3 regions of the Leuconostoc kimchii IMSNU 11154 genome follow, and region 1 is predicted to be linked to each of the others. Evidence: riboswitches for the same ligand, from Rfam matches in the RefSeq annotation. Region 1 holds a riboswitch; each other region holds the start of a gene.
The links. Region 1 has a riboswitch for lysine ahead of lysA (diaminopimelate decarboxylase). Riboswitches for the same ligand answer to the same signal wherever they lie in the genome.
Positions count from the first base shown of each region.

Region 2: another riboswitch for lysine. It lies ahead of alr (alanine racemase); the one in region 1 lies ahead of lysA (diaminopimelate decarboxylase).
Region 3: another riboswitch for lysine. It lies ahead of LKI_RS04950 (amino acid permease); the one in region 1 lies ahead of lysA (diaminopimelate decarboxylase).

Region 1 covers NC_014136.1:1,740,103-1,751,471, reverse strand. The annotation lists gene LKI_RS09320 (N-acetyldiaminopimelate deacetylase) at 1-29, opposite strand, end outside; gene dapD (2,3,4,5-tetrahydropyridine-2,6-dicarboxylate N-acetyltransferase) at 29-736, opposite strand; gene lysA (diaminopimelate decarboxylase) at 811-2,112, opposite strand; lysine riboswitch at 2,197-2,374, opposite strand; gene LKI_RS09305 (hypothetical protein) at 2,425-2,760, opposite strand; gene LKI_RS09300 (nicotinate phosphoribosyltransferase) at 2,744-4,147, opposite strand; gene LKI_RS09295 (helix-turn-helix domain-containing protein) at 4,144-4,692, opposite strand; gene LKI_RS09290 (VTT domain-containing protein) at 4,735-5,406, opposite strand; gene LKI_RS09285 (nucleoside 2-deoxyribosyltransferase) at 5,642-6,178, shown strand; gene pnuC (nicotinamide riboside transporter PnuC) at 6,276-7,091, shown strand; gene rpmF (50S ribosomal protein L32) at 7,190-7,363, shown strand; gene LKI_RS09270 (copper homeostasis protein CutC) at 7,431-8,066, shown strand; gene LKI_RS09265 (NFACT RNA binding domain-containing protein) at 8,250-9,947, shown strand; gene LKI_RS09260 (class I SAM-dependent methyltransferase) at 9,995-10,747, opposite strand; gene LKI_RS09255 (thymidylate synthase) at 10,740-11,369, opposite strand, start outside.
Region 2 covers NC_014136.1:795,138-806,506, forward strand. The annotation lists gene LKI_RS04435 (dihydrolipoyl dehydrogenase family protein) at 1-1,178, shown strand, start outside; gene LKI_RS04440 (NADP-dependent oxidoreductase) at 1,196-2,152, shown strand; gene LKI_RS04445 (DUF1304 domain-containing protein) at 2,153-2,512, shown strand; gene LKI_RS04450 (chloride channel protein) at 2,721-3,968, shown strand; gene LKI_RS04455 (helix-turn-helix transcriptional regulator) at 4,149-4,553, shown strand; gene LKI_RS04460 (VOC family protein) at 4,607-4,939, opposite strand; gene LKI_RS04465 (ABC-F family ATP-binding cassette domain-containing protein) at 5,022-6,578, shown strand; gene LKI_RS04470 (biotin--[acetyl-CoA-carboxylase] ligase) at 6,703-7,683, shown strand; gene LKI_RS04475 (biotin transporter BioY) at 7,719-8,255, shown strand; gene LKI_RS04480 (P-loop NTPase family protein) at 8,293-8,775, shown strand; lysine riboswitch at 8,795-8,964, shown strand; gene alr (alanine racemase) at 9,042-10,154, shown strand; gene LKI_RS04490 (aspartate-semialdehyde dehydrogenase) at 10,203-11,300, shown strand; gene LKI_RS04495 (YdcF family protein) at 11,318-11,369, shown strand, end outside.
Region 3 covers NC_014136.1:892,581-903,949, forward strand. The annotation lists gene LKI_RS04905 (NAD(P)-dependent oxidoreductase) at 1-524, shown strand, start outside; gene LKI_RS04910 (ATP-binding protein) at 605-2,197, shown strand; gene LKI_RS04915 (response regulator) at 2,202-2,921, shown strand; gene LKI_RS04920 (nucleoid-associated protein) at 2,971-3,963, shown strand; gene LKI_RS04925 (DUF1810 family protein) at 4,083-5,015, shown strand; gene LKI_RS04930 (ketopantoate reductase family protein) at 5,066-6,061, opposite strand; gene trpS (tryptophan--tRNA ligase) at 6,220-7,236, shown strand; gene LKI_RS04940 (LCP family protein) at 7,280-8,488, opposite strand; gene LKI_RS04945 (phospholipid phosphatase) at 8,780-9,223, shown strand; lysine riboswitch at 9,241-9,409, shown strand; gene LKI_RS04950 (amino acid permease) at 9,491-10,930, shown strand; gene topA (type I DNA topoisomerase) at 11,120-11,369, shown strand, end outside.

The DNA.
Region 1 (11,369 bases):
TGTAATGCTTCAAAGTTAACAACTGTCATTATAAGCCTCGTAAGGCGTCAATTAAGGCAGTCTTTTGTTGTGTTTGTGAGTCAATTTTTTTAATCACTTTAGCCGGTACACCGGCAACAACTGTATTAGCAGGCACATCTTTGGTCACAATAGCACCGGCAGCAACAACTGCACCATCCCCTACTTGGACACCTTCTATGACAACGGCATTAGCACCTACTAACACATGATTACCGATGCGCACAGGCTGTGCCGATGCTGGTTCAATCACGCCAGCTAACACAGCGCCTGCACCAATGTGGGAATTTTCGCCAACAATCGCACGACCTCCTAATATAGCGCCCATATCAATCATCGTCCCAGCACCAATTTCGGCGCCAATATTAATAACAGCGCCAAGCATAATAACAGCATTATCACCTATTTGTACTTGTTCGCGAATAATAGCACCGGGTTCAATACGCGCATTAATTGCCTTTTTGTCAATCAATGGCACTGCTGAATGGCGTGCATCATTTTCAATGTAAATACTTTCCTGAGGTAAACTAGCAATCAATGGTTGGATTTCTGACCAATCACCAATCAATTGACCGAAAGATACACCCCCAAACTGTTGTACAGTATCTGGAATTTCACCAGATAACGTCCCCTTGTATGTGACCTTCACTGGTGTCACTTTTTTTGCATTAGCAATAAAATTAATTAATCGTTGTGCATCATTTTTTGTTTCTGTCATGAGAATTTAGTTTCCTTTAATTATCTATTTTAGTTTTACTGTATGCTTTAAGATGAGATGATCGTCATTTTGACTTATTGTACATTAGCCTTGCCCAAAGTATATTTTTTATCTAATGCTGTTAAATTAGCATAAGTTTCTCGCGCAACAACTAATTGGTGTTGCCCATTTTCGACAAATACAACACCTGGTCTTGGGTTACGATTATAATTTGAAGCCATTGCATAACCATAGGCACCCGTTGCCAATACGGATAAAATGTCACCTGGTTGCGTTCGTGGTAATGCCTGCTGCCATACTAAGACATCCCCTGATTCGCAATACTTGCCAGCAACACGCACAACTTCTTCGGTTGGTGCGTTCGGTTGATTAGCCAATACGGCATCATAATTTGCTTGGTAAAGTGCTGGACGAATATTGTCGCCCATTCCGCCATCAACTGCCAAGTACTGTCGTAAATCAGGAATGTCTTTTCGAGAGCCAACCGTATACAATGTTTGACCTGCAGGACCAACGACAGAACGACCTGGCTCTATCCAAATTTCTGGCATTTTCCAATCATATTGCGCTGCCTTACTTTTCAAAGTACGAATAATCGCATCAGCATAATCACTTTCTGGTAAAGGTGTATCTTCATCCGTGTAACGAATACCAAAACCACCGCCAACGTTAATAATCGCAGGTTGCCAGCCCCAACTTTGTGCTGTATCAGCTAACAATGCAGCATTTTTTTCAAAACCTGTCACATCAAAAATTTGAGAGCCAATATGTGCATGTAGCCCAAGCAAATTCAAATTTTGATCATCTTTTGCAATATCATAAGCTTGCTTACCTTGCCCAGTTAGCAAATCGAATCCAAACTTAGAATCTTGTTGCCCTGTACTAATAAATTCATGCGTGTGGGCAGAAATACCTGGTGAAATGCGCAACAGAATATCTTGTGTCATGTTATGTTTTGCGGCAATCTCTGACAACAATTGCAGTTCTAAGAAATTATCGACAATAATCATCCCAACACCCGCTTCAATGGCCATTGTCAATTCATCCCAACTTTTATTGTTACCATTAAAACTTAAATGCTTAGGATCAAAACCAGCTTGCAAAGCCGTAAATAGCTCACCACCAGATACAATGTCAGCGTGAATCCCTTCTTGTTGGGCAACTTGATAAATTGCCTGAGTTGCAAATGCCTTTGAAGCATAGCTAACAACGTAAGGTACACCTTCTTTTTCAAAAATAGTTTTAAATGCACGCATCGTCTGGCGAATTTTAGTCACATCGTAGACATATAATGGTGTGCCATATGTCTTGGCTAACGTGACAGCATCCACACCATCAATCGTCAAATGCTGCAACTCATTTGTTGGATAACTCATATCATTCTCCCAATTTTTCACATAAAAAAGCCCTTTGTTCGAGACTAGGTCACGGACAAAAGGCTTTTATTTAGCAGTTTTGACTGTTTCCATAGCTCACCGTTATCAACTAACGACAGTCTAATGGTTATTAACCATTAGCCCAACAAAGTAATCTTGCACCGATCATTTTGCTTCGGCAATTTCCCCTTTTACTTATCATCATAACTGTTACAACAGTTCAGATAAGCGACTCATGTCAATCGCAACCTCTATGTGAAATTTAATTTTTATATTGATATCATCATAACTTACTAATGAATTAATGTCAACTTAATATTCTGTATCAATAAAGGTTAACCCAAGTTCTTTACCATATTGTCTAATAGTTGACTCTGCCAAATTCATTTCAAAGGCGAGATCAATATAACTTGTCATGCCACCTTTGAATAAAGCAGCGACTTGCATTTTACGTTCGTCTTTACCAATGGCTGCTTCTGTACCAAGTGCCTGTATACCATGCCCAACCATACGATTATCCGGTTCACTCTCTGGTCTTTTCTCTCGTTTTTGACGATCACGATAAGCTTGTGCGGCTAGTTTGACATCTAGTTTAGAAACTTCAACATCACTGGTGATATCTTTTTCTGTTTTAAAATGATAGTTCACTGTTATTACCCCAAAGAAGTGCTCGGTTAATAATGGCCTCGCCATTAATTAATGGTATTGTACCATTATCGTAAACTGTTTCTAATAAATCCTGGCCGAGTTCATCATTGGAAACGGTTATGATTTTGCCATCACGCATAATGACTTTCAGCAAGCCGGCCTTAGATGCCTTACTAGCGTCAGTTTTTGGATTCTTTTGAATATTAATTTTTTGTCCGCTAGCATTTTCCGCATATGCTGCTTTAATCGCAAATCTTTCTGTATCGCGTGTAAAGCCTTCTTGCAACAAGCCACCACCAGAGCCAACGACTAAATTATCAGCTGACCAACCAGCAGACATCAACGCCTCATATAAAGCAATAATCGTATCAGCTTTCATACCGTCGCCTTGGATAATACCAACATTATTCTGTAGCACCTTATAACCCTGTGCATTAGTCTTTGTACCAAATATGTTGGCTAATAACGCCAGCACTTCTAAATCAATTGTCTGCGGGTCACCAGAATCTGGTCGCAAAACGACCCGACCCGCGCGATTAATTATACGTGCTTTAATGGCCGGTGAACCAATCACTGTTTTGACAAAATTTAACGCATCATAAGAATCAATGACAATGGACAAAATCGCATCATCTGGTGCACGATCAAACTGTGCATTAACATAGTCGAATTCACCTTGACCTGCGCCATAAGCTGTTGCAACTGAATGCTCTGTTGCCCACACAGATAATGCACGTCCCGATACCCCATAAACTGCCTCAAAGTACTGTGACGCAGCCATATTATCTGATCCTTGAAAATGTAATAAATGCGCAGCGCCACCGCGTTTACCCGACTCAAGTGAGGTCGCACCTCGCAATCCAAAATCATTCACTGCCAGAAATAATCCTGACTGTGAGCCAGATTTTTTTAACAAAGGCGCCAAACGCTTCTTGATATACATGGAATTTGTGGCGATTGTTGTTGGATACCAAACGTGCATCAACAACACTTCCAACGCATTTAAGCTCGTGGCAAACCAGGGTGCTGTCGATTCAATGGTAAACAAGGCATTGCCAGTTGGCACCTCAAGGCCCTCAGGTAATGCTTTAATTTTAACTGGAAAGTAGCCAAGATCACGCACCTTTTCCCAGACCGAGCGATTGAAATAAGCTTTTGTACCAAAAGTCAACTCAGAAACTTTTTCGGCCTCGTCAATCATGTCATTCGTGATAGGTTCATGAAAATAGTCATGTAAAATCATGCCCATGCCAAACCAGCTGACTGTATTAAACTGCCCACCAACTCGCGCTTCACCATATGAATAAAGCTTTGTAATATTACTTGGATATTGTAAATGATGCGTTAGTTTATAGGCGTCCGTTGCCAAAATCAAATTTTCGGTCATAAGTTAATCTCCGGCAAATCACCTGCTATCAATTTTTGCGTGACGTCTTGAAATTTGTCACCCTGAATGCGCAACAAACGCCAATCGTAGGTTTTATCATCATCAAATTCGTCAATATACGGTTCAAATTCACCTTCGCTTTGCAAAATCAAATAACCAGCAAACGCTGCAACAAAGTCCGTATTTGATTCGACAACCCGAACCAATTTATTGCCATTAAAGAAACCAACCGCTAATTTATCGTCTGACCACGAACCTTCAAATGCCCACTTTAACGTAATCCAATCAGACATTGTGATACCAAGATTCAGTAAATAGTCTAAAGATAAGCGGATATGGATAGGATGATCTTGCGATTGCTCAGCGATGCCTTTTGCATCAAGTTGGCTTGAAAATATGCCAACTAGCGCCTCTAATTCAGCCACAGTGGGCATACTTTCTTCTTGTTGCCAAGACGTGACGGTTGCGACATCAACATCTAACGCATCAGCAATTTCTTCACTCGAAATGCCTGTCAATTGTTGTAATTTATTTAAATTATTCATAGGTATATTATACTAAAAAAGCCGCCCGAAGGCAGCTTAATTTTATTTTTTCGCAATTTTTTTGGCACGCTGGCTAACCATGATGGAACGAACAACACCAATAATAGTTGGCATCAGTGTCACTAATGCAATCCCCAAAATAATAACCGAAAAATGCATTTTAACAAATGGTATATTACCAAACATATAGCCCGCACCCGTAGCAATCAAACTCCAAGAAAAAGCAGCAATCACATTATTTCTTAAAAAATGACCATACGGGAACTGACTAATACCTGCAACAAATGGCACAAATGTGCGTACGATCGGCATGTACCGGCCAATGATAATCGCCATTGCCCCACGCTTTTCAAAAAATCCTTCTGCTTCACGAATATGATTTTCTTTGATAAAACGCCCAATTAAAGGGTGTTTTATCAATTTATAACCACCTGTACGGCCGATCCAGAAATTCAAAGAATCACCTGCAATAGCGGCTAAAAAGAACAATATCATAAATACCCAATGATTTAATCCGGCATTGACACCAGCTGGTGTCGCAGCAACCGCACCAGCAGCAAAAAGTAACGAATCTCCGGGTAAAAATGGCATAATGACAATGCCTGTTTCAATGAAAATAACAGCGAATAAAATAACATAGGTCCATGGTCCAAATTGTGTCACTAACGTGGCAATGTGCGCATCAATATGGAGGATGAAGTCGATTAAAAACATGTGATTATTGTATTCAACTCAATTAGCATATGACAATCGAGAAAAACACGGTTCCCCTTAGTTTATATTTTTTCAGATAGCTTCATTTTACCATAAATACAATATCAAACATAATATTTTTAAAGGTCTTCTGTTACCAATAAAATAAATTTTGGACAAATTTTGTCCCTTGTCCAGACAAACAAAATATTCTGTTGTAAAGTTATACTAGCGTCAAAATAAAAGGAGAAAAAACATGAATGAAACAAAATTGATTGCTGATCTTGAAACGATTAATCGTCATGTCGACAATTCACAAAAACGACCTGGTGCTAAAAATATTTATTTAGCTGCTGGTTGGTTTTCTGATAACCAAGAGATATTATTGAAGGATGCCTTTACGCAACTGAGTGCCAATCCAACAATTGCCCATATTCATGTCCCATTGTTGCATCAATATGGTGGCGTTGCCTTAGGTGAGTCAAACAACGAGCCTGATTTTGAATGGGGTGCAATGACTTATAAAGCCGATATTAAAGCCATTGATAACTCAGACCTCACTGTCGCTATCTTTGAAGCAGAAGATGCCGATACAGGTACAGCAATGGAATTAGGCTATTCAGTTGCTTCAAATACACCAGTTGTCTCGGTTTTTGCTGGTAATATTGATGAACATCCAATTAACTTGATGTTATCTTTTGGTACAGATGCGCATGTCACATCAACTGCTGAATTGGCGAATTATGATTTCTTTGATATTACACCGAACAAATATACTGGCAAACTCATTTAAATAATAAAAAACAGAAAGGTGCCGAGCCGCTCTCTCAAAGCACTGCCTTTGCGACAGAAACCACCCAGAGTGCCTTAATCTCGGTAAAGTTTAAATCATGCAAGAAACATCAACACCACACATTTCACACTGGCAAGTTTTCAACCCATTTTGGTATGCTGAACAATTTAGAGGTTGGACACGACTATCTTATGCCCTATTAGCGCTTGGTCTCCTCATCATCGCCTACACGAGTTTTGGTATGGGTGCCCCCATTAATGGCATGACATTTGCGACATTTTTTGCAGCAGCGTTTGGTTGGACCACTGTTCTTGGTTTAAAAGAAGCTAAACCAATGAATGGTTTGTTTGGGCTATTATCAGCAGCTATATATATTTACGTTGCGTGGTTACATAAAAATCCAGCTGATGCCGTGTTGCAGTTAACGTATGTTATTTTACTCGACATCCCCGTTTTAGTTATGCCTTCATGGGTCAAAGATACTGACAAACATGTCCGGTTTATTCATGAAACAGATACACGTGGTGAAAAGCACGGTAAAACATTTTGGTATACTGTTGTTGCTTTGGTTGCAATTGTTGCCTTTGCGGCTGCTTACTTATTTGAAACACAAGTCCTACACACACCACGACCAATATCAGATTCTTTGGTACTCGGCACTGGGCTAGTTGGCGCTGTTTTAACCACTTTCCGTTTCTCTGAAAGTTGGTTTGCTTGGTTATTACAGGGCTTAATGCAAATTGCTTTATGGGGATTTACTGTTGCTGCAGGTGGCGTACTTGGCGCTTCGGCCTTAGTTATTTTGGTCACTTACCTGATGTACTTTGCAAATGATGTGTTGGCAATCATACAATCTTCATGGTTCCATCACAAAGAAATCACCGCTCAGCTCTCACGAAACAATGTCAAGTAAAAAACCTTGACACTGTTTTTAAAAAAACTATTGACAAAAGTGTTAAATTTCGGTAAACTTGACTAGTTGATAAATTGAAACGAAAGGAGGTGCCATTTATGGCTACCCCATCAAACAAAAACTCAAAGTCTCACAAGCGTAACCGCCGCGGACATATCGGTTTGAATGTTCCTAACATCGTGTTGGATCAAACAACTGGTGAATACCGCGTAGCTCACCGTGTCTCACCTTCTGGTGTTTACAATGGTAAGCAAGTTACAGAAAAGAAGTAATTTCACATAATAACCTGCACCATTTGGCGCAGGTTTTTTGTTTGCAATTTTATGGTAAAATGATGACATGACAATTACAATTAAAGAAGCAGCCGTTGATTCTGTTGAAGCTGCCAGACAAATGCGCGACAAAGGCGCTAATCGTATTGAATTAAATAGCCAGTTAGCATTAGGTGGTCTCACGCCTGATACACGTACAATCATTGATACACTGATAGCAATTGACGACATACCAGTAATCATTATGGTTCGCCCTCGTGGCGGTGATTTTGCATACGATGACATTGAATTGCAACAAATGCATGATACCTTACAACAAATTGCTGACCTGGGTGGTCAATTAGTCACTTTCGGTGTGGTACGTGATCATTTATTGGATAAAAAGGCGATGTTGGCATTGATTACACGTGCTAGTGAATTAAACCTGGAAGTAATTATGCATATGGCTTTTGATGATATTCATGTGGATCAGCAACAAAGTACAATGTATTGGCTATCCGAACATGGTGTCAAACGCATTTTAACGCATGGTGGGCAACTTGAAACACCCATCTTTGATCTATTACCCAATCTACAAGTACTTGTTAATACAGCCCCTGCTGACGTAACCATTCTTCCTGGTGGTGGCATCAATACTGAAAACGCCCAACGTATTGCAGATGCATTAGGTGTTAGCGAAGTTCACGGTTCAAAAATTGTCTAGTACTTTACAAGATACTTAGTGGCTAATTACCAGTTCTAAACTAGTGATTAGTCACTCATTTTTTTGTTGTCCACAAAAGAACGATTAGTTGCTGTACAATATGTACAGTAACTAATCGTTGATGAATTTCATAACATTAACAATGTTAACCAGCTTGTCAAAACAGTAAAGGAAACTATTAGAATGCCTTTAGACGGTCTTTTTACACATGCTTTAGTGCATGAATTTAATGAATTAATCGTTGGTGGACGCATTACAAAAGTTCATCAACCCTACCCAAATGAAATTGTTTTAGTTGTGCGTAACAATAGCGTGAACTACCCACTGCTCCTCAGCGCACATCCTACATACGCACGTGCACAGATCACCCGTATTCCCTACGAAAATCCTCAAACCGCGCCAAACTTTGTGATGTTTCTACGTCGTTACTTGGAAGGGGCTAAGTTACAAAAAATTGTACAAATTGACAATGATCGTATCATTAATTTTTACGTCAATGCGCGTAATGAGCTAGGCGATGTACAAGAAATTCGGTTGACCCTTGAAATGATGGGGCGTCATTCCAATTTGTTCTTAGTCAGAGAAGAAGATTCACGCATTTTAGAACTCATAAAACATGTCCCTGCAGACCAAAATCGTGTTCGCTCTCTCATGCCTGGTGCAACGTATGTGCTCCCCCCCGCACAAAACCTAGCTAATCCCTTTACCGAAGGGTTAGATGTTTTAGCTCCTATGATTTTAGACACACCATTTGATGACTGGGCAAAAACGATTCAATCAACTTATCAGGGATTTGGTCGTGATTCTGCCGTCAGTTTAGCGCGTACAATTAATCAACCTGGGGATCACCTTGCACATGCCAAAAATTGGCTCGCACGTTTTAACAACCTCAAGCCTACCTTATTCACTTCTGATAAAGGTGCTTTAAGCTATGCGGCCTTCGATTGGTTACAAGACCACACGAACGCACAACATTTCCAAACACTTGGGGATATGCTAGACGCTTACTACATTGGCAGAGCCGAACGCGAACGTGTTAACCAGCAAGCAGGTTCATTGGTTCGTGTTGTTAAAAATGAACTTAAGAAGAATACGTCGAAACGAAAAAAGTTATTAGCAACATTAGATGATGCTGAAAATGCTGATGATTTAAAAGTCATGGGTGATTTATTAATCACCTACCCACATCTCGTCCAAAAAGGGATGACATCCGTTGAGATTGAAAATTACTACAACAACAACGCACTGCTTAAAATTCCGCTGGATCCCAAACTTAATGGCTTAAAAAATGCCGAGCGCTATTTTACAAAGTATCGTAAATTGCGCACTGCTGTTGCCTATGTCAATGAACAAATGGCGCTGACTGATGCTGAAATTGCATACTTCAACAACATTGTTGCACAACTTGATGTCGCTTCCCCTAAAGATGTTGAAGACATTCGCTTGGAATTAACAAATGGTGGCTACATTCGTGCCAACAAGAAAAATAAGCAAAAGCCAAAAGTGTCAAAACCGGATCAGTTTCAAAGCACAGATGGTACACATATAGAAGTCGGTAAAAATAATTTACAAAATGAACGCCTGTCGTTAAAACAAGCAGATCGTCGTGATATTTGGCTACACGTTCAAAACATACCCGGTTCACATGTTATTATTCACTCACCAAACCCATCAGACGAAACATTGGTCGAAGCCGCAAAACTTGCTGCTTATTTTAGTAAGGCACGCGATTCAGCCAATGTTCCTGTTGACTACCTACCAGCCGGAAAGCTTCGGAAGCCAAACGGTTCAAAACCTGGTTTTGTTATCTTTGAAGGACAGCAAACACTATTTGTTACACCAGATCATCAGTTAGTTTCCCAGTTAAAAATTAAAAAGTAATCAAAAAAATATCCGATAGACGCTTATAACGTGTCTATCGGATATTTTTATTTAGTCGCTTCATATAAAATAAAAGGTGACTGCGTACGTTCGTTTCCCCAGTTAATATTGCCATATTGTGCTTCAATAGTCGCAATCTGCTCAGCATTGAAATCATTGATTGTCGGGTACTTTACCGTGATATGGTTAAATCCTGCATTTTTTAAATTGCTCTCATACATTTGATTTGGCCAATTGAAATCATGTAAAATCAAATCTTCTTGCTGATTCACATGCAGCTTTTCAACACGCTGTTCACCATAACCATAGACTTTGTCCTTCGAACCATTTTGAAATGTTGAAAAAGGCACACCAGTTGTGTTTGGATTGGTATCCAGCACAATAAAGTGACTTTTAGGACGCAAAACACGATAAATTTCTGACATAATTCGCTTTATACGCACTTCTGAACCATTATTAATAAAAACATAACAAGCAATCGCGCCATCAAGTGATTCACTAGGCACAGAACTCAAACTGTCATTTTTTACCACTTGATAATCAATACGTTTATGAGCGCGTTGTTGGTTTGCAATAGCAATCATACGATCAGATTCATCAACAGCAATGATTTTGGATCCTGTTTGTTGTGCCAGCCTTAAAGCGACTTTACCTGGTCCGCAACCGTAATCCAATATCGTTTCTGCTTGATGCTTTGAAAAAAAAGATAATATATGACTATAACCCAATACTTGCTCTAACACATCATTGTATGCATTAAATTGGTTAGCTATTTTGTCACTTTCAAAAAGATTATTCATTGCTATCTACCTCTAAATTTACAACATGCTTGGGCCATTTATTACGCACAAAATACTGGTAAATTGGTAATAAATGATCAAACACTGTTCGATCAATTTTTTTATTATAGTGAATCATTTGATATATGCTAAACAGCGCTAGTATTTGCTGCCAATAAGGCGCCATATGTGTCGCTAAAATGGCCTGCCAATCCATCATAATGTCGTTTTTTCTCAGTTTTTCTTCGTACGCCATCAATTCTTGAATCATATCCCAATTATTTTCGAGTGGCATCTCTGGAAATTTAAATTGTGCTTCGTTTGGCGTCTCTAACACATGCGTTACCCATAAATTATCAGGTTCATAGATGTGCATGGTGCCTACACTGTGATAATACTTTCCTACTGGTATATGGAGCTCACGCGCCATCAATTCTTGAATAAAGGTAAATGAGAAAACGTCACTCACAATACCGCGAAAAGCATCATTAGCTCGCATATAAGCAATCATATCTAGATGATTATCTCGAATAAAAAATTGTAGACCCAAAGTGCACGACACATCTAAATTGTTTGGAATAGCCAACTCACTGCCATCAAAAATTTGTAATACTGCACGTTTAGAATCTGGATCTTTGATTAA
Region 2 (11,369 bases), 940 kb from region 1:
CGGAAATGATTCATCACTTGCATCATTATCATGGTATTGGTATTAATCAGACACCAGATATTATTTGGCCAGAATTGATGGCGTACAAACATGAGGTGATTGATCCATTATCAGATGGCTTAGCTCATATGTTGTCAGTCGATGGTATTGATATTATCGCAGGTCATGCTAAATTTATGACAGCGCGGTCAATCACAGTCGCAGGTGAAACGTATACGGCTGAGCAATTTGTCATTGCAACTGGCCAACGTCCAGCTAAATTGCCAATTGTTGGTTCCGAACTAACGCACGACAGTACAGATTTCTTAGATTTACCAGATATGCCAAAATCAATGGTATTCATTGGTGCCGGTTATATTGCGATGGAATTTGCATCAATTGCACACGCTTCTGGTAGTCATGTGACACTGATTGAACATGGTGATCGCGCATTGACTGGGTTTGATGCCGATTATGCAAAAGTTGTGGTGGCCGATATGACAGAAAAAGGTATTAAATTTGCCTTTAATCATACAGTTTCAGGTGTGTCGGCAGTTGAAAATGGTCAATATCTTGTGACAACAGCACAGGGTGATAGCTACCAAGTTGATTATGTGATGGATACAACTGGACGTGTGGCGAATACAGAAAACCTTGGTTTGGAAAATATTGGGGTGCTATCTGATCGTCAAGGTATCTTAGTTGATCATCATTTACAAACGCGTGTACCTAATATTTATGCGAGTGGGGATGTTATTTCAAAGCCAATTGCACGGTTAACACCGACAGCAACTTTTGAATCACATTACATTGCTAGTATGCTACTTGGGGACAAGAAGCCAATTGCCTACCCAGCTATTCCAACAGTTGCTTTTACGCTACCGCGTATCGCACAAATTGGCGTGACAACGGATGAAGCGAAGAAACGATCTGATTTAACAGTTATTGAAATACCTTATGGTCAAATCATGCGTTTCCAGACGTTAAATGATGTGCATGCAGCCATCAAAATCGTGATGAATCAAGATAAACATTTGGTTGGTGCCGCTTTAATAGGCGACTTTGCACCAGAAGTGATCAATGCATTGGTACCAGTCATTAATAAGCAATATACAAGTGAAGACATTAAGTCTCAAATTTTTGCTTTTCCGACACATACTGGTATTGTGTTACCCATGATCGCGAATTACTTAGCTTAAAAGTTAGGAGAAAAAATATGCGAGCAGCAGTTATTAATCAATATGGAGATAAGGATCAATTAAAAGTTGTTGATATAGTCGTACCCACAATTGGAGATGATGAAGTCTTGGTTGAAAATGTAGCAGTAAGTATTAATCCAATCGATTACAAGGCACGTCAAGGGTTGTTGCAACAGATGTTTCAATGGCAATTCCCTGTTGTATTGGGCTGGGATATTGCAGGTACAATCATAGCAGTTGGTGACAATGTAGATAATTTTCATGTTGGTGAAGCAGTTTTTGCACGACCAGATACTGACCCAACAGGGAAAAATGGCGCATATGCTGAGTACACGGTAGTTAAAGCTGATAAGTTAGCGCGCAAACCGGACAATATTAGTTTTGAGGAGGCTGCAGCTGTCCCATTAGCTGGGTTAACAGCGTTACAAATGTTACGCCAACTGAAAGTAACAGCTGGTCAAAAAGTGCTTATTCAAGCTGGTGCAGGTGGTGTGGGAATTTATGCCATTCAACTTGCTAAAAAATTAGGTGCGTATGTGGCGACAACTGCTAGTGAAGCTAATCGTGAATTTGTGGTGGGACTAGGTGCTGATCAAGTGATTGATTATCGGCAGGCAAATATTGTTGATGTGCTGTCAGATTATGATGCTGTGTTTGATATGGTTGGGGATGTTGATAACGGTATTGCTATTTTGAAGCCTGGCGGTCATTTTGTTACCATATCAACAATGCTTACTGAGTCTCAAAAGCAAACGGATGGCAAAACTGTTGAAACAGGGTGGTTAGATACCAATGGGCAAGATTTAGAGCAATTGGCTAATACATTTGCTGAGGGAACATTAGATATTGTGGTTGATTCTGTTTATCCATTAACAACAACGGGTATACGAGCAGCGCATGAGCGTAGCGAAACGCACCATGCACGTGGTAAAATTGTGGTACAGATTAAAAATGCTGTACAAGAGGAGAAATAAATGTTTGGATATATTGTCACTGGATTAGTTGCCATTGAAGCTATTGTTATTATGGGTATAGAAATTTTTGGTTCAGCCCCACAACAAGCGAAAGCATTTGATTTAGACGAGTCTTTTGTTAAGATACCTGAAGTGAAGGTATTATTGGGGAACCAAGGTGTCTATAATGGCTTACTTGGCGCCTTAATTTTTGCCACAATGTTCTTATTGACAGGGCACCAACAGATTTTAATGTTGCAATTAGAAATGCTATTTGTTTTAGTTGCCGCAATATATGGTAGCCTAACGGCTACACGCAAGATTATTTTAGTTCAAGGTTTGCCAGCAGCTATTGCTTTGCTTGCACTGTACTTTAACTGAATGATACGTTAGTTCAGAATCTGTTATCTCTTGAAGTGAGCGATATAATGTAATTTGATAAAACAGTGGATAACAATGACTTTAGTGATTGTTATCCACTGTTTTATTTTAAAGATCAGGGATAAATTGTTATTTAAAAAAGATCGAATTAAAATCGTCCTTGCGGTAGAATATAAGGGTTGATAAATAAAAAAATAGGTGTTTAAATATGGCAGTTAATCAGTACAAAAAGACAATTGTTTTAGTCATTTCAACGATTTCACTTGGCTTAATCGTTGGTTTGAGCTCAATGCTTTTAGGGTTATTTTTGGATTTAGTTGAGCGTGTATTTTTAAAATACGAAGAAACTGCAAAAATACCAGCGCCACTGGGAACATTCCCCACTGATCGGTTACTGTCAGTCGTCGTTGGTGCCATAATCGTTGCCGTAATTTGGTGGTTTTTGCGAACGCAAACGAAGACACCAATTAGCATCAAAAAAGCGCTCAATGGCGAGCAAATGCCATTTTGGCAAACAATATTACATGTGATGACACAAATATTCTTTGTCGGTACAGGTGGCTCTGTTGGTCGTGAACTTGCACCTAGAGAAGCAGGTGCATTATTTGCTCAAAAATGGGCTAATCTACTGCAAAAACTACATATACCAGCGTTATCACAGTCAGACAGACAACTATTAATGACCGCAGCAGCAGGTGCCGGTTTTGCAGGGATATATATTGCGCCATTTACTGGCATGCTTTTTTCTGTCGAAGTATTACTTAAAAAATTAACCTTACGCACAGTGGCTGTGAGTTTGACAATGTCAACGATTGCCATGTTTGTAGGGTCTTTGGCGAAGGGCTTTCGACCCTATTATCTCATAGGAGATGCTAAATTTTCTGCCATCAGTTTTCTGCTGATTTTTATTTTGGCACCAATTGCTGGCGTAGTCGGTGCGCTATTTAGAAAATTATGCCAATGGGCTGAAAGTCATCAAACAACAAATAAACTCATATTTTGGCAATTACCAGCTATGGGTTTAATAACCGGATTAATCGCTTTATTATTACCTGAAATCATGGGAAATGGTCGGTCATTGGCGCAATTGGCTATGAGCAGTAGTAGTCAAAAGATGGTTAGTATTTTATTAGTTGGTGGCCTATTGAAGACATTTGTCACGGTATTGACGATTCGTGCTGGTGCGGCTGGTGGCACGTTAACACCAGCAATAGCCATTGGTGCAGTTATTGGCGCAATCGTCGGATTGTTCCTCATGCCATGGCTACCAGCAGTGTCAATTTGGCAATGTGCTGTAATAGGAGCAGGTGCGCTATTAGCAGCATCTCAGCAAGCACCATTTATGGCCATGTTGATGCTAATTGAAATTTGTCATTTGGATTCATCAGCTTTATTACCAATGGGTATGGCTATTTTAATTGCGACAGGTGTCTCGAAAAAGATGCTGGTTAAATAGCAAAATGTTAACAGTGCGCAATCTGATAAACACTAATAAATCAACGCTATAGGAGTATTAGCAATCTATCCGTGCGCACTTTAAGGTTGCTGATTGCGTTTTTTTGACGTTTAATTGCTACCTTTTTGATTAACCATGTTGCATAATTAAAGTAATCAAATAAAAGGAAACGAGGGTAGCATGATGGACATCTTATTCCCGCAGCAACTAAAAAAATACCGTACTAAGTTAGGCATGTCTCAAGAAGATATCGCTGATAAATTATTTATTTCACGACAGGCTATATCTCGCTGGGAGTCAGGGGATGCAACGCCTGACCTAACTAACCTGATTAAGCTCACTGATATATTTGACTGTTCGCTGGATAGTTTAGTATTAGGTGTGCCACAACAACAGACAGATACAAATGGTCAAGATAAAATAGATAATTCAGAATTTACATTCGATCCGCGCAAGGGTGAGTATATTCGTCGTCATCATAGTATGAATTTTTGGGAATTCTTAGCGAGTTACTGGTGGTTGATTTTTCCTGTAGGTGCTTTCTTAAGTTGGCTCGTGCCAGCATTAGTTGAACCATTTAAGTAAAATAAAACAAAAAAATCGTAAACAACGTGTCAATTGTTTACGATTTTTTTGTTTTATTGGTTAGCTTCTAGGGTAATGACATTACCTTCAGAATCTTTGATTTTAAAAGCGATTTTATGACCAAAACGCATCTCAGGTTCATCAATAATTGAGATGAAGTTATTACGCAAATGTTTACGTAAATCAGTCTGATGATCCCGAACCAGTATCTCAAGATTATGCGTTGGTGGCCCAGATATGAAGGTGATATCTTCACCATCAATCATGAGGTGTCGGCCACTTTCATGACCAGATTGTGGCAAATCGAAGACGTCGCGCCAAAATCTGTAAGCACGATTTGTATCTGTTGCGGGAACTGTTTTAATGTTAAGTTTACGTGGTTTCATAGTAATTATAGTATATATTAATTTAAAAATTTTTCAACAGACAAATGACCATATTATTCAAAAATATGTTACACTTAACTTTATGGCATTATTAGAAATCAGTGGGCTCTCAATGGCCTACGCAGAAAAAACTTTATATGAAGACGCAGAATTCGAATTGCAACAAGGCGAACATATGGGTATTGTTGGGCAGAATGGTGCAGGTAAGTCAACGCTTATCAAAATCATAACTGGTCAAGAATTACCATTGTCTGGTAAAATTGAATGGCAAAAAGGACTCAAAATAGGTTATTTGGATCAGTATGCAGAGATCCCAGATGGCATGGATTTGGTGGCCTTTTTGCATACTGCTTATCAAGACCTATATGACAAGCAAGATCGTATAACAGAACTTTATAATGATTATGCGACGTCTATGAATGATAAATTGTTAGAGCGCGCGGGACGTATGCAAGAAGAGCTTGATGCGGCCGGATTTTATGATGTGGACACGAAGATTGAGCGTGTGATATCTGGTCTTGGTTTGGAAGCCATTGGCCGTGATCGTGAATTAGATCAAATGTCAGGTGGTCAACGTGCTAAAGTGATCTTAGCGAAGTTATTGCTTGAAAATGACGATGTGATTATTTTAGATGAACCGACAAACTATTTAGACGTGGCCCATATTGAATGGTTAGAAGACTTTCTGCAAAGTTATGAAGGATCAGCGATGATTATCTCTCATGATTTTGACTTTTTGGACAAAGTGACAAATGCGATTATTGACTTATCGTTTGGTAAAATCACTAAATTCCGTGGCTCATTCAAGAAAGCCATGCGCCAAAAAGATGAGCGAGCAGAGCAACAGTTACGTCAATATGAGAAGCAACAAGGTGAAATTGAAAAAGCGCAGAAGTTTATTGCCAAAAATAAGGCGCGTGCGTCAACTTCAAAGCAAGCGAAATCACGTGAAAAGATGCTAGCACGTATGGACAAGGTTGATCCGCCATCTGAAGCACTACAAGCAAAATTCAATTTTCCTTATGTTAATTCACAATCGGCTAATGCCTTATCGGTTAATGAGTTATCTGTTGGTTATGTGACACCTGTTTTGGAGCCAGTTACTTTTTCGATTACGACTGGACAAAAGCTTGTTTTTAAGGGATTTAATGGTGCGGGTAAGTCAACATTAATTAAATCAATTTTAGGTGTTATTCCAGCACTGCACGGTCATGCAGAATTTTCACCTTCAGCAATTGTTAATTATTTCGATCAAGATTTAGAATGGGATAATGATACTAAAACGCCATTGCAAGAGATGCAAGATCGTTTTCCAACATTAGAACCTAAAGCCTTGAGGACGCGCTTAGCTGCAGCTGGTATTACCTCTGAGAATGCGCAAAAACCATTGCAACAGCTTTCAGGTGGTGAACAAACCAAAGTTAAATTAGCAATTATGGAAATGAAACCTAGTAATTTCTTGATTTTAGATGAGCCAACCAATCACTTAGATGAGGGTACTAAAAATGCATTACGTGCAGCCATAGACAAGTTCCCAGGAAATGTTATCATTGTTTCCCACGAAGTGAGCTTTACTAAGGGGTTAGGTGATCGTGAATTGAACGTTGCTGCGCTTTCCTTTAAGAAAGATACAGAATAATAGAGACCAAAAACGCCGGAAGGCGTTTTTTATGTGGTAAAGGTTGACATTTCACTTTTAGTAAACCATAATTATAAACAAGTTTACTAAAAACAACTAATCAAACATATGGTCAGGAAAAAATATGAAAACAGATGAACGAATATTACAATATTTTGCCGAACATGAGGGAGACTATTTAAGCGGGGAAACACTGGCTCAAGAATTAGATATTAGCCGCGCCGCTGTATGGAAGGCAATTAAAAAATTAACGGCACAGAGGCATAATATTACAAGTCAACATCATGTGGGTTACCTGTATCAGAGTGGTCAAGTATTGAGTGCCCCGATGATTACACAATTGGCAACAAGTCGTTGGGAAATTCGCTTACTTGATGTGGTTGATTCAACGAATGCTTATGCAAAAAAAGCGCTGACCAATGGCGATATTACTGAACCAACTATAATTATTGCTAACCACCAAACGAATGGGCAAGGCCGTTTGGGCCGTCCCTTTTTATCACCTGCGGACAATGGGCTGTACATTTCTTTTGTATTACCATTGGCCGTGGGGACCTCTGTGATACCAGGGCTACTCACGACAAGTACGGCCGTTGCTGTGGCACGTGCAATTAAAAGAACATTGGCGATTGATTTGAATTTTAAATGGGTCAATGATTTGTTGTTTAACTCGCGTAAAGTTGGCGGTATTTTAACAGAAGGTGTGATGGATTTTGAAAGTCAGCAGGTATCAGCCATTGTGGTGGGGATTGGATTGAACTTGTTACGGCCTCAAAACATGGACGTCTCACTAGAGCAAAAAGTTGGTGGTATGGTTAGTAAACTAACAGTGTCACGTAATACAATCGTTGCAGCCATACAGGATGAATTTACACAATTGTATGGGAACTATACAACAGGCACATTTTTACCGGAATATCGTGCTCACAATATTGTTATTGGTCAGAACGTGTCAGTTAAATATGGTCATGACGTGGTGACGGGTGTTGCCAAAGATATTAATGAACAAGGTCAATTATTGCTTGATACAGGGAGTGATATGATAATAATTGATTCTGGCGAGGTGCTAAAAGTTAATTTACCAGATAATGTGTACAAAGGTTGAGCTTTACAATTGAGATAAATACTAGGAGATAAGAAATGAATTCAAATACACAACGTATTGCCATTACTGCGGTACTCACAGCGTTACTATTAGCAGTCGGTCCCTTAGCGATTAATGTTGGTCCGATACCGATGACCTTGCAAACATTGATTATCGCTTTAGTTGCTTCAGTATCGTCAATGCGAGTTAGTCTGACCGCAATTGTTTTATATTTAGTATTAGGGGCATTAGGATTACCAGTTTTGGCAGGATTTAAAGGCGGCATTGTATTATTTTTTGGACCAACAGGTGGCTATCTATGGTCATTCTTACTTTTTTCACCAATTATTGGTTTATCGTTTAAAAAATGGCGAACGGTTACGGGCTTAATAGTGACAAACTGTGTGGCAACGATTCTTAATCTGACCTTAGGTACAATTTGGCTCAGTATCAGTGCACATATGTCGGCTCAAGCTGCAATAGCTGCCGGTGTAACACCATTTATGGTTTCAAGTGTTCTTAAAATTGTTATTGTAGTGGTTGTTGCCTTAGCGATTAGGCAACTACAGTCACGTACGTTGGTGGCTTTTTAATCAGAATGGTTAGGACAACTAGTTTTAGTGGTGAAAAATGAAAATTAGAATTATTGGCCCAGTAGGCAGTGGTAAAACAACGTTTGCTTACAATTTAAGCCACAAGATGAATGTACCGGTCACATCACTGGATGATCTTAATTGGATTCGAGCAGTTAATGGGGACAAACACCGTACAGTTTCAGAAAGGCAATTATTGATAAATAAGGTGTTACAGCATGACAGTTGGATTATCGAAGGGGCACAATATCGAGAGGGGCAAGCACTTTTTGCAAATGCAGACAAAATTTTTGTATTAGATCCACCATATTGGCGTAATATGATTTACATTTTCAAGCGTTGGCTAAAAAATTGGCTCTTTGGTGGTCCACCACAATATCGTCAATTACGCATCTATTTGCATTGGCAAAGGAAGTGGAAAAATACACATCGTGCGGCAATTTTTAATTTATTGCAACCATATCAGGCTAAAGTAACTGTGTGCAAAGGTTTAAAAGGTTTGACAAAAGATAAAAATTAGAATAAAATAAAAACCATGAGAAAATCATAGAGGTTGCCATAACCAAGAGTCATTCGTGGAGTATTGATAGATACTGCGAAACGAATAAAAGGGGGTGTGGCCGAAGTGCTGATACTATCATATCAGTTAACTGGGCCAATAGTTAAGAGCTATTGGACTGTCGCGATTGCGCGGGGTGCTATGACAGAAACGATTGTTTTACTGCGATCCGTGACTGCCACATCCGGCAATCATGGATTTTTATTTTATTTGAAAAGGGTGTAACCATGGTAGAGGCAATAACACGACCAACACAAATTGAAATTTCCAAACAAGCTTTAAAACACAATACGGAAGTGGTCAAAAAAACATCAGGCGCTGATAAAATATTTTTAGCTGTTAAGTCAAACGCCTATGGTCTGGGTTTAATTCCGACATCTAAAGCTGCAGTAGCTGGTGGTGTGTACGGCTTAGCAGTGGCTATTATTGATGAGGCATTAGCACTACGGCATGAACGGGTGACTGCGCCAATTTTAATTTTAGGTATTTCACCAGCAAAGTATGCTGAACTCATGGCAGTGCAGCATATTTTGACAACAGTTGTGTCCTTGTCATGGCTAAAAGAAGCCGCACAATATTTGAGTGGCGAGCAACGGCTACACGTGTCATTAGGTGTCGATACTGGTATGGGGCGCATTGGTTTTCGCGATCGAGAGTCGCTGGCTGAGGCGATTGCTTATTTGCAGGAAAATAAGCAATTATTTGACTATGTTGGTTTGGCGACACATTTTGCCGAGTCAGATTCGTCGAACAATGATTATTTCTACATGCAACTTAAAAGGTGGCATGACATGACAGATGGTTTACCAGAACCTGAATTTTATCACGTTGCTAATTCTGGTGCTGCGATGTATCACGCCGATGAAGTACCACACGAAGTTGTACGGGTAGGCACTGTTTTATATGGGGTGGAGCCTTCCCGTGGCGAATTGGCAGATGGCAAAAACTTACAGCCTGTCATGGCGTTACGCAGTGAAATGAATTTTGTGAAATTGTTACCAGCGGGTGAAGGCATTAGTTATTCACACAAATACACAACCACTGGTGATGAATGGATTGGCACTGTGCCTATTGGTTATGGGGATGGCTGGTTAAGAAAGATGACTGGGTTTAAAGTCATTGTTGACGGTCACTACGCGCCAATTGTTGGTCAAGTTGCCATGGATCAATTGATGATTAGGTTACCACGCCAATATCCAGTAGGCACGAAAGTGACTTTTATTGGAAAAGATGGTGGGCTAGAAAATACCATAGAAGATGTCGCGCAGCATGCCGGATTAGCGCCTTGGGAGATTATGACAGGCATGCAGGACAGATTACATCGTGTTTTGGTAGATTAATAGGTACTAAATTATAGTAGTGATAAAATATTAGGAGAGAAAATAAACATGACAGAGCGGAAGTATAATATTGCAATTCTTGGTGCAACAGGTGCGGTTGGTACCCGGTTAATTGAGCAACTGGAAGCATCAACAATCCCAGTTAATCAATTAAAGTTACTGGCATCTGCCAAGTCAGCAGGCAAAAAATTAACGTTCAAAGATCAGGAAATCATTGTTGAAGAAGCGACACCAGAAAGTTTTGATGGTATCGATTTGGTCTTAGCATCAGGTGGTGGTTCTGTCTCACACAAATTTGCACCTGAAGCAGTTAAACGTGGCGCTGTCGTGGTTGATAATTCAAGTTACTGGCGAATGAATGACAATGTGCCTTTAGTTGTGCCAGAGGTAAACGAAGCTGATTTGCAAACACACAATGGCATTATTGCCAATCCAAACTGTTCCACAACACAAATGGTTGTTGCACTTGAACCAATTCGTCGTGCTTATGGGTTAAGCCGTGTGATCGTTTCGACATACCAAGCAGCCTCGGGGGCTGGACAATCAGCTTGGGAAGAATTGGTAGCGCAAACCACTGCACATAATGCAGGGGAAGAAATGGTTGCCAATATATTGCCAGTAAAAGGCGCTGAAAAGCACTATCCGTTAGCATACAATCTATTGCCACAGATTGACGTCTTCGAAGATGACGGCTATACACATGAAGAGTGGAAAATGATTCATGAAACTAAGAAGATCATGTTTGGTAACAAAAATTCTAAGTCAGTTAAAGTGACTGGAACAGCGGTCCGTGTACCTGTACCTGTTGGTCACGGCGAAACGGTTTACTTTGAAACTGATCCTAATACGGGTGCAACCGTGAAGGGTATTCAAAAAGCTTTGAGTCAAGCTGAAGGTGTTATCTTAGAAGATGATCCTAAAACACAGCTTTATCCACAGCCAATTAATGCTGAAGGCAAGCGCGAGACTTTTGTTGGTCGTGTCCGACCAGATCTTGAAAATGATGATTCGTTCCATATGTGGGTCGTGTCCGACAACTTATTAAAGGGCGCAGCATGGAATACTGTTCAAATTGCTGAGCGTTTAGTTGCTTTGGATCTTGTGCGTGTGCCAGAAGGTGCTGCAAATAAATTTATAGCGGGATAGCATGGTACAATAAGGTTATGGAAACGATAATCTTAATAGTGACAATTATTTTATTATTGGTGGCGTTAT
Region 3 (11,369 bases), 850 kb from region 1:
TTTATAAGGGACTCGGTGCTAAAGTTGTGGGATATGATGTTTTTGAATCTGACGTTGCGAAAGGAATTTTAACGTTTGTATCACAAGATGAACTGCTAAAAATGTCAGATATTGTCAGTTTGCATGTTCCTCATTTCCCAAACAAAAATGATCATTTTTTTAATGATCAAGTAATTAGTAAAATGAAGAAAGGCGCAATTTTAGTCAATACATCTCGAGCAGAAATAACAGATCAATCAGCAATTATTCAAGCTATCAAGAGTGGCCATTTAGGTGGGTTCGGGGCTGATGTTGTATTACGCGAAAAAGAAATATTTGGACATCAATTTGATGAGAATCATATTTTAAAGGATGAAGAAGTGACCGAATTATTAGATCTTTATCCTAAAGTGCTACTAACACCACATATTGGTTCATATACGGAAGAAGCATTAACGGACATGATTAATATTAGTTATCAAAATTTCAATGACGTGCTTATTAAAGGCACGACAGTTAATCAAGTCGCACTGACATCGGCATAGACATCACTTAAAGATTCAGGGCAACTGAATCTTTTTTATGCTATATTCAACGGTATAGGACAGATGTTAAGAGGGTTAGAATGCATAGAATTAAAAAAGTGCCATTACAATTGATTATTATCGCTATTGTTCTTTTGGCTACTGTAATTTCTTTAGGGACAACGGGTATTTTGTTACAACAAGTGATTGAAAGCAATGAGCGGCAAATTATTAATATACGGTTGAAAAATATTGCACAAATGGCTGCTAAAGACTCGACGGTTGTCAACAGTTTGTCTTCGGGCGCAAGTCAAGCGGACAGAAGTGCTGTTCAAAGCTATGCGCAGCGCCTGACAAAATCTGAAAATATTGATTTTGTTGTGGTGTTAAACAGCGATCTTGTTCGGTTATCTCATCCTAATGTGAAGCAAATTGGGAAAAAATTTAGCTCACCGCGAGATGCGGCACCGACATTACGAGGTCAATCTCATTTTTCAAAAAAAATGGGCATATTAGGGTTAGGTTATCGTTATTTTGTGCCAGTATATAGTGATACTCACAATATTATAGGTGTAGTTAGTGTGGGATTGACTGAGGATACAATTTCTCAGTCAATAAAAACAGCACGGCGTCCAATTTTAATGGGACTTATTATTGGCTTATTAATTGGTATTATCGGATCAATACTGTTAGCTAAGCGATTGAAAAAGGTACTATTAAATATGGAACCCCATGTTATTGCTAAAAAATTAGTTGAAAAAAACACCATTGAAAACAGTATGATGGAGGGGCTATTAGTTATTGATGATGACCACACAATAATTGCGACTAACAGTATGGCTAATCAATTACTACCCGATATAGGCCATGTTGGAGATAAATTAGCGGTAGCTATTTATCAAACGTTTTTTACGGTTATATCGCGTGACAATAATACCCACAGGGTGGTGTTTAATGCGCGAGAATATCTGTGCTCTGCTGCCAAATTGACATATCCTGAAGTCGGAGCACTTGTTTTGTTTCGTGATATTACTGATTTGAAAGAGATTGTTGAAGAGCTGGATGGCACCAAACAATATGCTCAAGCGTTGAGAGCACAGACGCATGAGTTCATGAATAAATTGCAAGCCATTTCTGGATTAATAGAATTAAATAAATACGATCAAGTGATGGCACTTATCCCACAATTAACCAATGATTACCATCAGAATGTTGGCTATGTGACGTCGCATATTAAAATGCCAGTAATTGCTGGGTTCCTAATTGGCAAGATTAATTATGCCAAAGAACATGAGGTGAGTTTAATATTGCGGGAAACATCTAGTATGCCAGAGTTATCTATTTCGGGTAAAGAGATAACAAATGTTATTAAAATTGTCGGAAACCTTATTGATAACGCCGTTGATGCTGTAGCATTTCAAAATACACAAACGATTGATTTATTGATACAGTATGATGAAGATGGGCGGGCATTGATTATAGAAATTATAGATAGTGGAATAGGTATGCCAATTGAACAGTATGACCTCATTTTGAGCGCTGGTTTTTCAACAAAAGGGGCACATCGTGGTTATGGTTTGGCTACAATCAATGATATTATAATGGCGCACCAAGGATTTATTGATATTAACTCGGAGCCAAATAAAGGTACAAGAATTTATATAGAATACCCATTAGAGATACGAGGAGCCTAGTGAAATGACTTACAGTGTTTTAATAATTGAAGATGACCCAATGGTTGCAGATATTATCAGCCAATTTTTAAATCAGACAGCACATGCATTATTTGCCCCTATTACAATAGTTGGACGTCTAGAAGAGGTTCAAGATCGGGTTGATTTTTCAACAATAGACCTATTATTGATAGATGTCTATTTACCTGATGGTCAAGGAACAACGTTTTTGACTGAGTTACGAAATAAACGTATTTCAGTTGCAACAATTATGATTACAGCTGCAGATGATCGCGAAACTTTCAGACAAGCAATGACAAATGGTGTGATTGATTATTTGATTAAGCCATTCCAAATGCAGCGTTTTAACCAAGCAATACAAAAATTTTTAGTTTTAGAAGAAATCGCTTTGCGAAAAGAAAAACTATCTCAGCAAGACGTTAATCAATATTTTCAGAGTGAAACAAAAAATGAACCGTTAGCTATGGATTTACCAAAGGGCATTTCTGAATTAACTTTGAAGTTAATTATTACAACAATATTTTCTTTTTCAAAGACTTTTTCCAATCAATCACTTTCTCAGCGGGTCAAGTTATCACGTGTGACAACAAAAAAATATCTAGATTATTTAGTAGAAAATGCGTTTTTAACTGTTAAAGTAACCTATCTAGATGTTGGACGTCCGTTATCAAGCTATAAGATCAATCCTTTAAAATATGAAGCGCTACGCCATTTCACAATCTGAAGGTATAGACCATGATATAATAAAATCATTAAATTTAAAGGGATATATGATGATTATTCAACAAGCTATTTTGCACATTTTGGATACAAATACAGGTAACTTGATTGCTTCTCAAGGCGAAATGTCTGTTGAAAATCCAGGCATTCATGATTATATTGAAAAATTAGTTAACAAAATATATCATGGTGATGTTAAAACTGGTCTGTTAGCTTCTGAAACATATTTACAAAGGATGCTCTCAAATCAAAATTTTCCAGAGATGACCACACAACTAGCTACCAAGTTATTTGATATCATTGCGGGTAGTGATGCAATTCAGTCAGGTGATTTATTAAGTTTCAGAGCTATAACAGATGATGGTCCAATTTTTGGTTTGATTAAATTAAACTATTCACCACGATATGCACATGCTGTGGCATATGTTGCAGATCAAATGGTGAATAGTTTAGTTTTGAATCAAACAGTACTACCTGCTGCAACGCAAAGTGTTGAAGAAGCAATTTTAGTGAATACAGAGACGAATCGCTATCATTTACTTGAAAAAAAGCATCTCATTGATGGTCAGCGTGTGGCTTATTTTTCAGAAAAATTTTTAAATATCACACCTGAAATTTCTTTGAAGGAAAACATTCAAGTGATTAAACGTACAGTTAAAAGTGTTACTGAAAAATACGATAGTATGCCGGAACATGAGACATTGGCTTTAACACAGTCAGCCATTTATGATGCATTAGAGACCGGTAGCATTGATACTGATGTGATTGCTGAAAAAGTCTTTTCAGACAATACTTCAGCCAAGGTGTTATACCAGGAAAAAATTGCTGATAAAATTGCGCATAAAGCGATATCAGTTGAAAATGTTGAAAAATATGAAAAGAAATATCGTGTTCAAAAGTTTAAACTAGATTCAGGTATTGAAATCTCTATTCCAATGTCTGTATACCAAGATCATACGAAGGTTGAGTTTGTTAACAATGCTAATGGGACAACGTCACTAGTGATTAAAGATATTGAAACGATTTTAAATAAGTTTACGAGTTAATTTTATCGAATTAGTGGTGTGATACAGAGCTGAATTGTGTTATTTATTGGTATAATAAAATGAATACGAAAGGACAGCATCAATGTTTACTACTTGTAAACGTTGATCGTGATGAAAATATGCCATATAAAGATTCCTATGTTGCTAAAATTCGTGAACGAGTTGGGCATGAATTTGAGTTAGTTATGCCGACAACAGATGTTGTGATTGAAAATGAACAGGGCGAATTATTAATGATTTTTAATCGCGATTTTCAAGGGTGGGCTTTTCCCGGCGGCTATGTTGAACCAGAAATGTCCTGGCCGGAAAATGCTGCGCGCGAAGTGTTAGAAGAAGCTGGTGTACATGCTGATGCTGATGATTTGAAGCTCATTGGTACGATATCTGGTCGAAACTATAAAGCACAGTATCCCAATGGCGATATTGCTAAGTTATATAGTAATATTTTTCTACTAGACCAGTGGGATGCCGAAACTAGCAAAATAGATGTAACAGAAATTGATGCGAAAAAATGGGTTTCACCGAAAACAATTGACCATATGCATCTCACTTTCTCAGGGCAAGCAACCTATCGTTTGTATCGTGCGTACAAAAAAAATGGGAACGCACAAGTTTTAACGATCGATCGTGAAATTCAACGTTTTTTGGATGCTCAGAATGGCGAAATCGTTGGCGTTAATAATTATCAAGATGCTTTAAAAGAACTTTCAAATGGTAAAAAGTTGACACACTGGATGTGGTTTGTGTTACCACAACTACGTGCTTTAGGACGTAGTGAACGTGCGATTTATTATGGCATTAAAGGACTGCATGAGGCACATGAATATTTAGCTGATGACATCTTAAATACGCGCTTAGAGAAAATTGTGGCAACAACATTATCTTTACAGGGAAATGATCCCATTGCCTTATTTGGTGAGATTGATGCTATCAAATTTCAAGCCAGTCTGACCTTATTTGCTCAAGTTGCTGATACAAAACTGTATCACAGTGCATTGGACAAGTACTTTAATGGACAGCCGCATGCTGAAACGCTTAAATTACTAAAATAAAAGACGCAAAGCTTCTAGAAATTAAGGCTTTGCGTTTTTTTGAAAATACATTATGCACCGGTATAGTCGGGTGCTAGTTTATTAATTGGAGGTGTGAATTCACGCATTGATTCTGCAAGGTGCACAAAGTTTGTGACCAAATGATGATTTGGTGCCTGTGTGCCGTTCTTATCTGCTAAATTAGCAATCCAACCATTGATATAATCGACCTCTGTTGGACGTCCCTTAACGAAATCTTGATACATCGAAGGAAAATGTAGTGGGTTAGCAACATTTGATACATAGTCAACTTGGGCGACCATGTCGTCGCGTGATTCAATTAGCTTGATACCGGCTGCTTCAGCTGCATCATATGCTTCGTTAATCAGTGGGCGAGCGATACCTTCTAAAAAGCCATCATAAGCCATTAATTGTCCCATTCGTGATTGGAACATGGTTGCAATTGAATTTTCTACCGCGTTGAAAAAGACTTTTGTTAGTAAAGTCCCCATAAAGTTTTCAGTATAACTTGGATTTAAGTGTGCCGCTTTAAAATCAGCTTGTAAGGCGTCCATTGTTGCAGACGGTTTTTCAGTTAGATTCGCGTAGACGGATGAACCAGCGCCCTCGTTACCCATAAAATCAACATCACCAAAATCATTTAAAACAGTAGCAATCATAGCAGTACCACCGATAATGTGTGCGTTGTCAAAATATTTTTGCAACTTTTCGATGTGTCCCATGCCATTCATAGCACCTAAAGCTGTCTGTCCGTTTTTGAACTTAGGCGCTAAGCGTTCAAGTGTATCTTTTAATTGCATTTGTTTCATAAAGAAAATCCAGACGTCTGGAGAACCTTCATATGATTCAGGTGAGAAAATATTAATCTTTATTTTGTGTCGATCTTTATGATCTCGCGACTTCCAAACGTTATGGTCTTGTCCGATGATTTTATCAAGACTGGCCTGCGTTGGTTCGATAAAGTCAACTGGTACACCAGCATTTTCTTGGAGTAAAATACCATATCGCAACCCCATCGCTCCAGCGCCAACTATTGCATATTTCATATGTATATTCTCCTTTTGATTATTAATGTTATTATTCTAATCTAATTCACATTTTAAGTCAACCGTAATCTAATTTTTTAAACTAGGAACTCGTATTAATTTACCGTATAATAATAACCATAGTGTCATTTTAACGTTGTAGATAAAGGAAGTTTAATATGTCTAAAGAAATTTATTTAACAGGTGATCGGCCAACAGGGAAATTACATATTGGTCATTATATTGGTTCATTAAAGAATCGTGTACGCATGCAAAATTCTGGTGAGTACTCACCATTTGTTATGATAGCCGATACACAAGCCTTTACTGACAATGCGCGTAATCCAGAAAAAATTCGTCAGTCATTAACTGAAGTTGCATTAGATTATTTGGCTGTGGGTATTGATCCTGCAAAAACTACAATATTTGTGCAGTCACAAATTAAAGGTTTGTTTGAATTAACGGAATACTTTATGAATTTAGTTTCTGTTGCACGTTTGCAGCGTAATCCCACTGTGAAATCTGAAATTTCACAAAAAGGTTTTAATGAAGGCATTCCAGCTGGATTTTTAACTTATCCTGTCTCTCAAGCGGCTGATATTGCGATTTTTCGTGCTACCAAGGTGCCAGTGGGCGATGATCAAGAGCCTATGTTAGAACAAGCACGTGAGCTAGTACGCTCGTTTAATAATGCCTATCAAGCTGATGTTTTAGTTGAACCGGTTGGTGTTTTTCCACCAAAGGGACAGGGACGTTTACCAGGTATCGACGGTAATGCTAAAATGTCTAAATCACTAGGTAACGGTATTTATATTTCTGATGATACAGATACAATGGCTAAAAAAATCAAATCAATGTATACAGATCCGCTGCACATTAACATCGCGGATCCTGGACATATAGAAGGAAACGTGGTGTTTACCTACTTGGATATCTTTGATCCTGATAAACAACGTGTACAGGACTTGAAAGATCATTATACAGCAGGTGGATTAGGGGACATGAAGCTTAAAAAGCACTTGATTGACGTGATGGAAGCGGAAATGGCACCTATTCGTCAACGACGTGAAGCTTATGCGCAGGATATACCTGCGGTTCTTCGTATGTTAGAAGAAGGTTCTAGGCGAGCTAACGTGGTTGCTGAATCAACTATGAAAGATGTCCGTCATGCAATGGGCATTGATTATTTCGGATAATATAAGTAAAAGGCAATAACTCTTTTGAGTTATTGCCTTTTACTTATTCGCCTGTTGTATTGTCAATATTTGTTTCCTCATCACTTGTTAAAGATGAGGATGTTGTGCTTGCACTATTATCGCCAACGGGACGTAACGAGGTTGCGATGGCTGAAAGTTCAGTTGGTATTTTACCACCATACGGTAAACCAGTTTTTTTAGATTTTAATCCCAAAGCTTTTCGCGCCAAATTTGTTGTACGTTGTTTCTCTTTTTGAGGAATGACTTCATAAGATACATTATTACCTTCAGAGTCAGGATAACTTGTGCCAATACCTTGCATGTGCTCAGTAACAATATTATTTTTGGCGTCGATATACTTACTTGCTAATGTTGTTAAATCACCAAATGTTAAGTCTGTACGAACATTTTTAGAAATCGTAGACATGAATTTTTCATTCAACAGCGTAGAAACACTCGCTGATTTTTTAATAAGGCCCTCTAAAACAATGCGTTGTCGTTTCTGGCGACCGTAATCACCATCGGGGTCATCATAACGCATACGTGAAAATGCTAAAGCAGCATCGCCATTCATACGTGTTTTTGATGCTGACCAAGTTTGACCATTGTCGTCAGAATGTTCATATTTGTTACTGTTTTTGTGAAAACGATAAAGGTTAGGACCATAATCATGAGCTGTTTCCTGACTGTAGGTAAAGTCAATTGGTGAATCGACTGAGATACCACCGACCTGATCAACCATATTTGCTAGACCGCCCATATTGACTAAGGCATAGTAGTCTATTGGAATATTTAGAAAAGCTTCAACGGTCTTGATAGAGGTAGCAGTTGAACCATATGCGTAAGCAGCATTGAGTTTTTGTGGGAAGGTATCCTCGTAACCAACAATTGATACCATGGCATCACGAGGTAATGAAATCATTGTGGTTTTTTTTGTTTTGGGGTTAATAAGAAGCAACATCATCGAGTCTGTCCGACCACGATAGGTACGTCCTAGTTCGCCCGTGTCTGTCCCATAAAGCAAGACGGATATTGGTCGTCCACTTTTAATAATATTAGACACATTACGAGATTTTGTTAGTCCGGCACCGGCATATGACTTATCAATAACGCCTTTTGTATTATTAATTGTACGCCAAACAAAGAAACTGCCAATAATTGTAACAATTGCAATGATAAAAAAAATTGTGTTACGTAATTTGTGATTAGGACTCTGGTAACGTTTTGAACGTGACTCTGGTTTAGAAGCCATTAGGGTAGCTCTCCTGATGTTTAATGATGGTAGATGTTATACAGATACAAGTATACATAGGTGGCATAAAATCAATTATTAACACTATAATTGATAGAGATAAAGACAATATTAAATTATAACTGATATTAGTAGATTTAAAAGAAACTAATGTATATAATGTTACAATTATTGTGATGAATAAACAAGAGAGTTAAGAAAATGTTAATCCAGCCTGATAAATTAAGAAAAGTACTCATACTAATTTTTAGTCTACTATTTGTATTTCTAGCGATTCAAGTGAGATTTGATATGTTGTTTATACATGTCATTGATAACGGCGCTACGTTAATCATACAAAATTTAATGCCGCGGCATTTACAGTGGTGGATTACTTTTGGTGCTTCATTTGCTCACTATTGGATTGCTTTGCCAATTATGGGTATTTTAGCGAGTTTACTTTATTTGATGAATTACAAAATTGCTATGTGGTGGTTACAAATTTTTGCGATATGTGAAGTAGTTATTGTACCACGTCTCATTAGTGATCAACGTGTTCGTCTATTCATGACGGTATGCGCTGTGATGTTATGGATGGCGATGTTGGTTGCATGTATACAAAAGTATAATATACCACTATCAAGTGGTTTAGGTTCGTTATTTTTTGGTTATTTTTGGTGGCAATTCAGTGAGGAACAGTACCGAAAACGTGCCAATCACTGGCGACGTGTATTAGAAATTGACACACTTATTTAAAAATGATATGATATTCAAGTTATCAAAGAGGTTGCAACCAACATAAATCGCGTAAATGAGCCTGCCATGGGCGTTGAGGTTACGTTAAAGGGGCGGTTGCCGAAATAACATTCTTGGCAAAATGTTATTGGGCTAATAATTAATAGTTGTTAGACTGTCACGGCAGCGTGGTGTGCTTTGAAAAGTTGATGATATAATGACTTTTTAAACCTCTTTCTATGTGTTAGAAAGGGGCTTTTTATTTGCCCCGACCAGGGAGAATTTTTCATGAGTGAACAAAATAATAGTATGAAACGTAATCTAAAAACGCGCCATGTATCAATGATAGCTCTTGGTGGTTCAATTGGTACTGGATTATTTGTTGCATCAGGTGCAACCGTTGCACAAGCAGGACCATTTGGAGCCATCGTGGCTTATTTGGCTATTGGTGTTATGGTGTATTTTCTAATGACAAGTTTGGGTGAAATGGCGACTTATTCACCAACTTCAGGTTCGTTTTCTGACTATGCAGGGAAATATGTCGATCCAGCTCTAGGATTTGCTATGGGATGGAACTATTGGTTTAATTGGGCAATTACGTTAGCAGTTGATATTGTGGCAGTTGGTTTAGTTGCCGAATTTTGGTTTCCAGATACACCGGGGTGGATTTTCTCTGCTGTCGCTTTGCTCTTTATTTTTTTAATTAACTTATTTTCTGTAGGTGCATTTGGGGAAGCTGAATTTTGGCTTTCAATGATTAAAGTCGTCACAATTATTGCTTTCTTAGTTGTTGGATTAGCTACAATATTGGGTGTCATTCATTCTGATGTTGATGTCATTAAGAATCTATCAGTAGGTAATCATGGTTTTGTTGGTGGACCTCAAGCTATTTTATCAGTCTTTGTTGTTGCTGGTTTTTCATTTCAAGGCACAGAATTAATTGGTATTACTGCAGGTGAAGCACAAAATCCGGATAAATCCGTACCAAAGGCTATCAATCAAGTATTCTGGCGTATTTTATTGTTTTATATCTTAGCCATTTTTGTTATTTCAGCATTAGTGTATTATCAAGATCCGCGTTTATTAAGTTCATCAACAGAAAATGTTGCTGTATCACCGTTTACAATTGTCTTTAAGAACGCCGGTATCGCTTTTGCAGCAAGTTTAATGAATGCCGTTATTTTAACGTCTATTGTTTCTTCAGCTAATTCTGGTTCATATGCTTCAACACGTATGTTGTATGCTATGGCACGTAAAGGCGAAGCACCCAAAATATTTGCTAAAGTTTCAAAACGCGGTGTGCCTGTTGCAGCATTAATCCTAACCACGGCTATTGGTTTGCTGGCATTTATTGCAAATACCAAAGGCGGCGCTGTGGCTTATACGTGGTTGGTCAATGCGTCTGGATTAACTGGATTTATAGCATGGGTGGGTATTGCCATATCACATTACCGTTTTCGACGGGCGTACTTGGCTCAAGGTAAGCAATTGAGTGATCTTAAATATAAAGCAAAGTGGTTCCCTTTTGGACCGATTTTTGCATTAATTATTTCAATTGGTGTGATTATTGGTCAAGACCCGGCAAGCTTCACAAAATTAAATTGGGAAAAAATTGGTGTGACTTATTTATCTGTACCATTATTTGTGATCTTGTATGTGGGATATAAGCTGCGTTACAAGACAAAAAAAATAAAGTTAGAAGATGTTGATTTGACACAAAATCGTTAAAAATTATCAGTTGGTATATTAGCTTGTTAAAGCTAATATACTTTTTTGCTATTATGAGGTTAAAAATTTTTCGGATCATTTATCAGTCAATAATTGATAAAAAAGGGTGATTATAGATTAAAATAGCAATTATTTGGTAGAATCTGATATGCTATATTTAGTAGTTAAGTAAATTGTGAGGTTTACAACATGGTAGAACCAGGTAAAGTTGCTAAAAAACCAGCAGCTAAAAAAACAACAAAACGAAAAAAATCAAAAAATCAAAAAAAGCTTGTTGTTGTAGAAAGCCCAGCAAAAGCGAAAACAATTGAAAAATATCTTGGCAGTACCTATAAGGTTGTTGCTAGTTTGGGGCATATTCGCGATTTGCCAAAATCAACTCTTGGTGTTGACGTGGATAATGACTATGATCCTAAATATATTAACATACGTGGTAAGG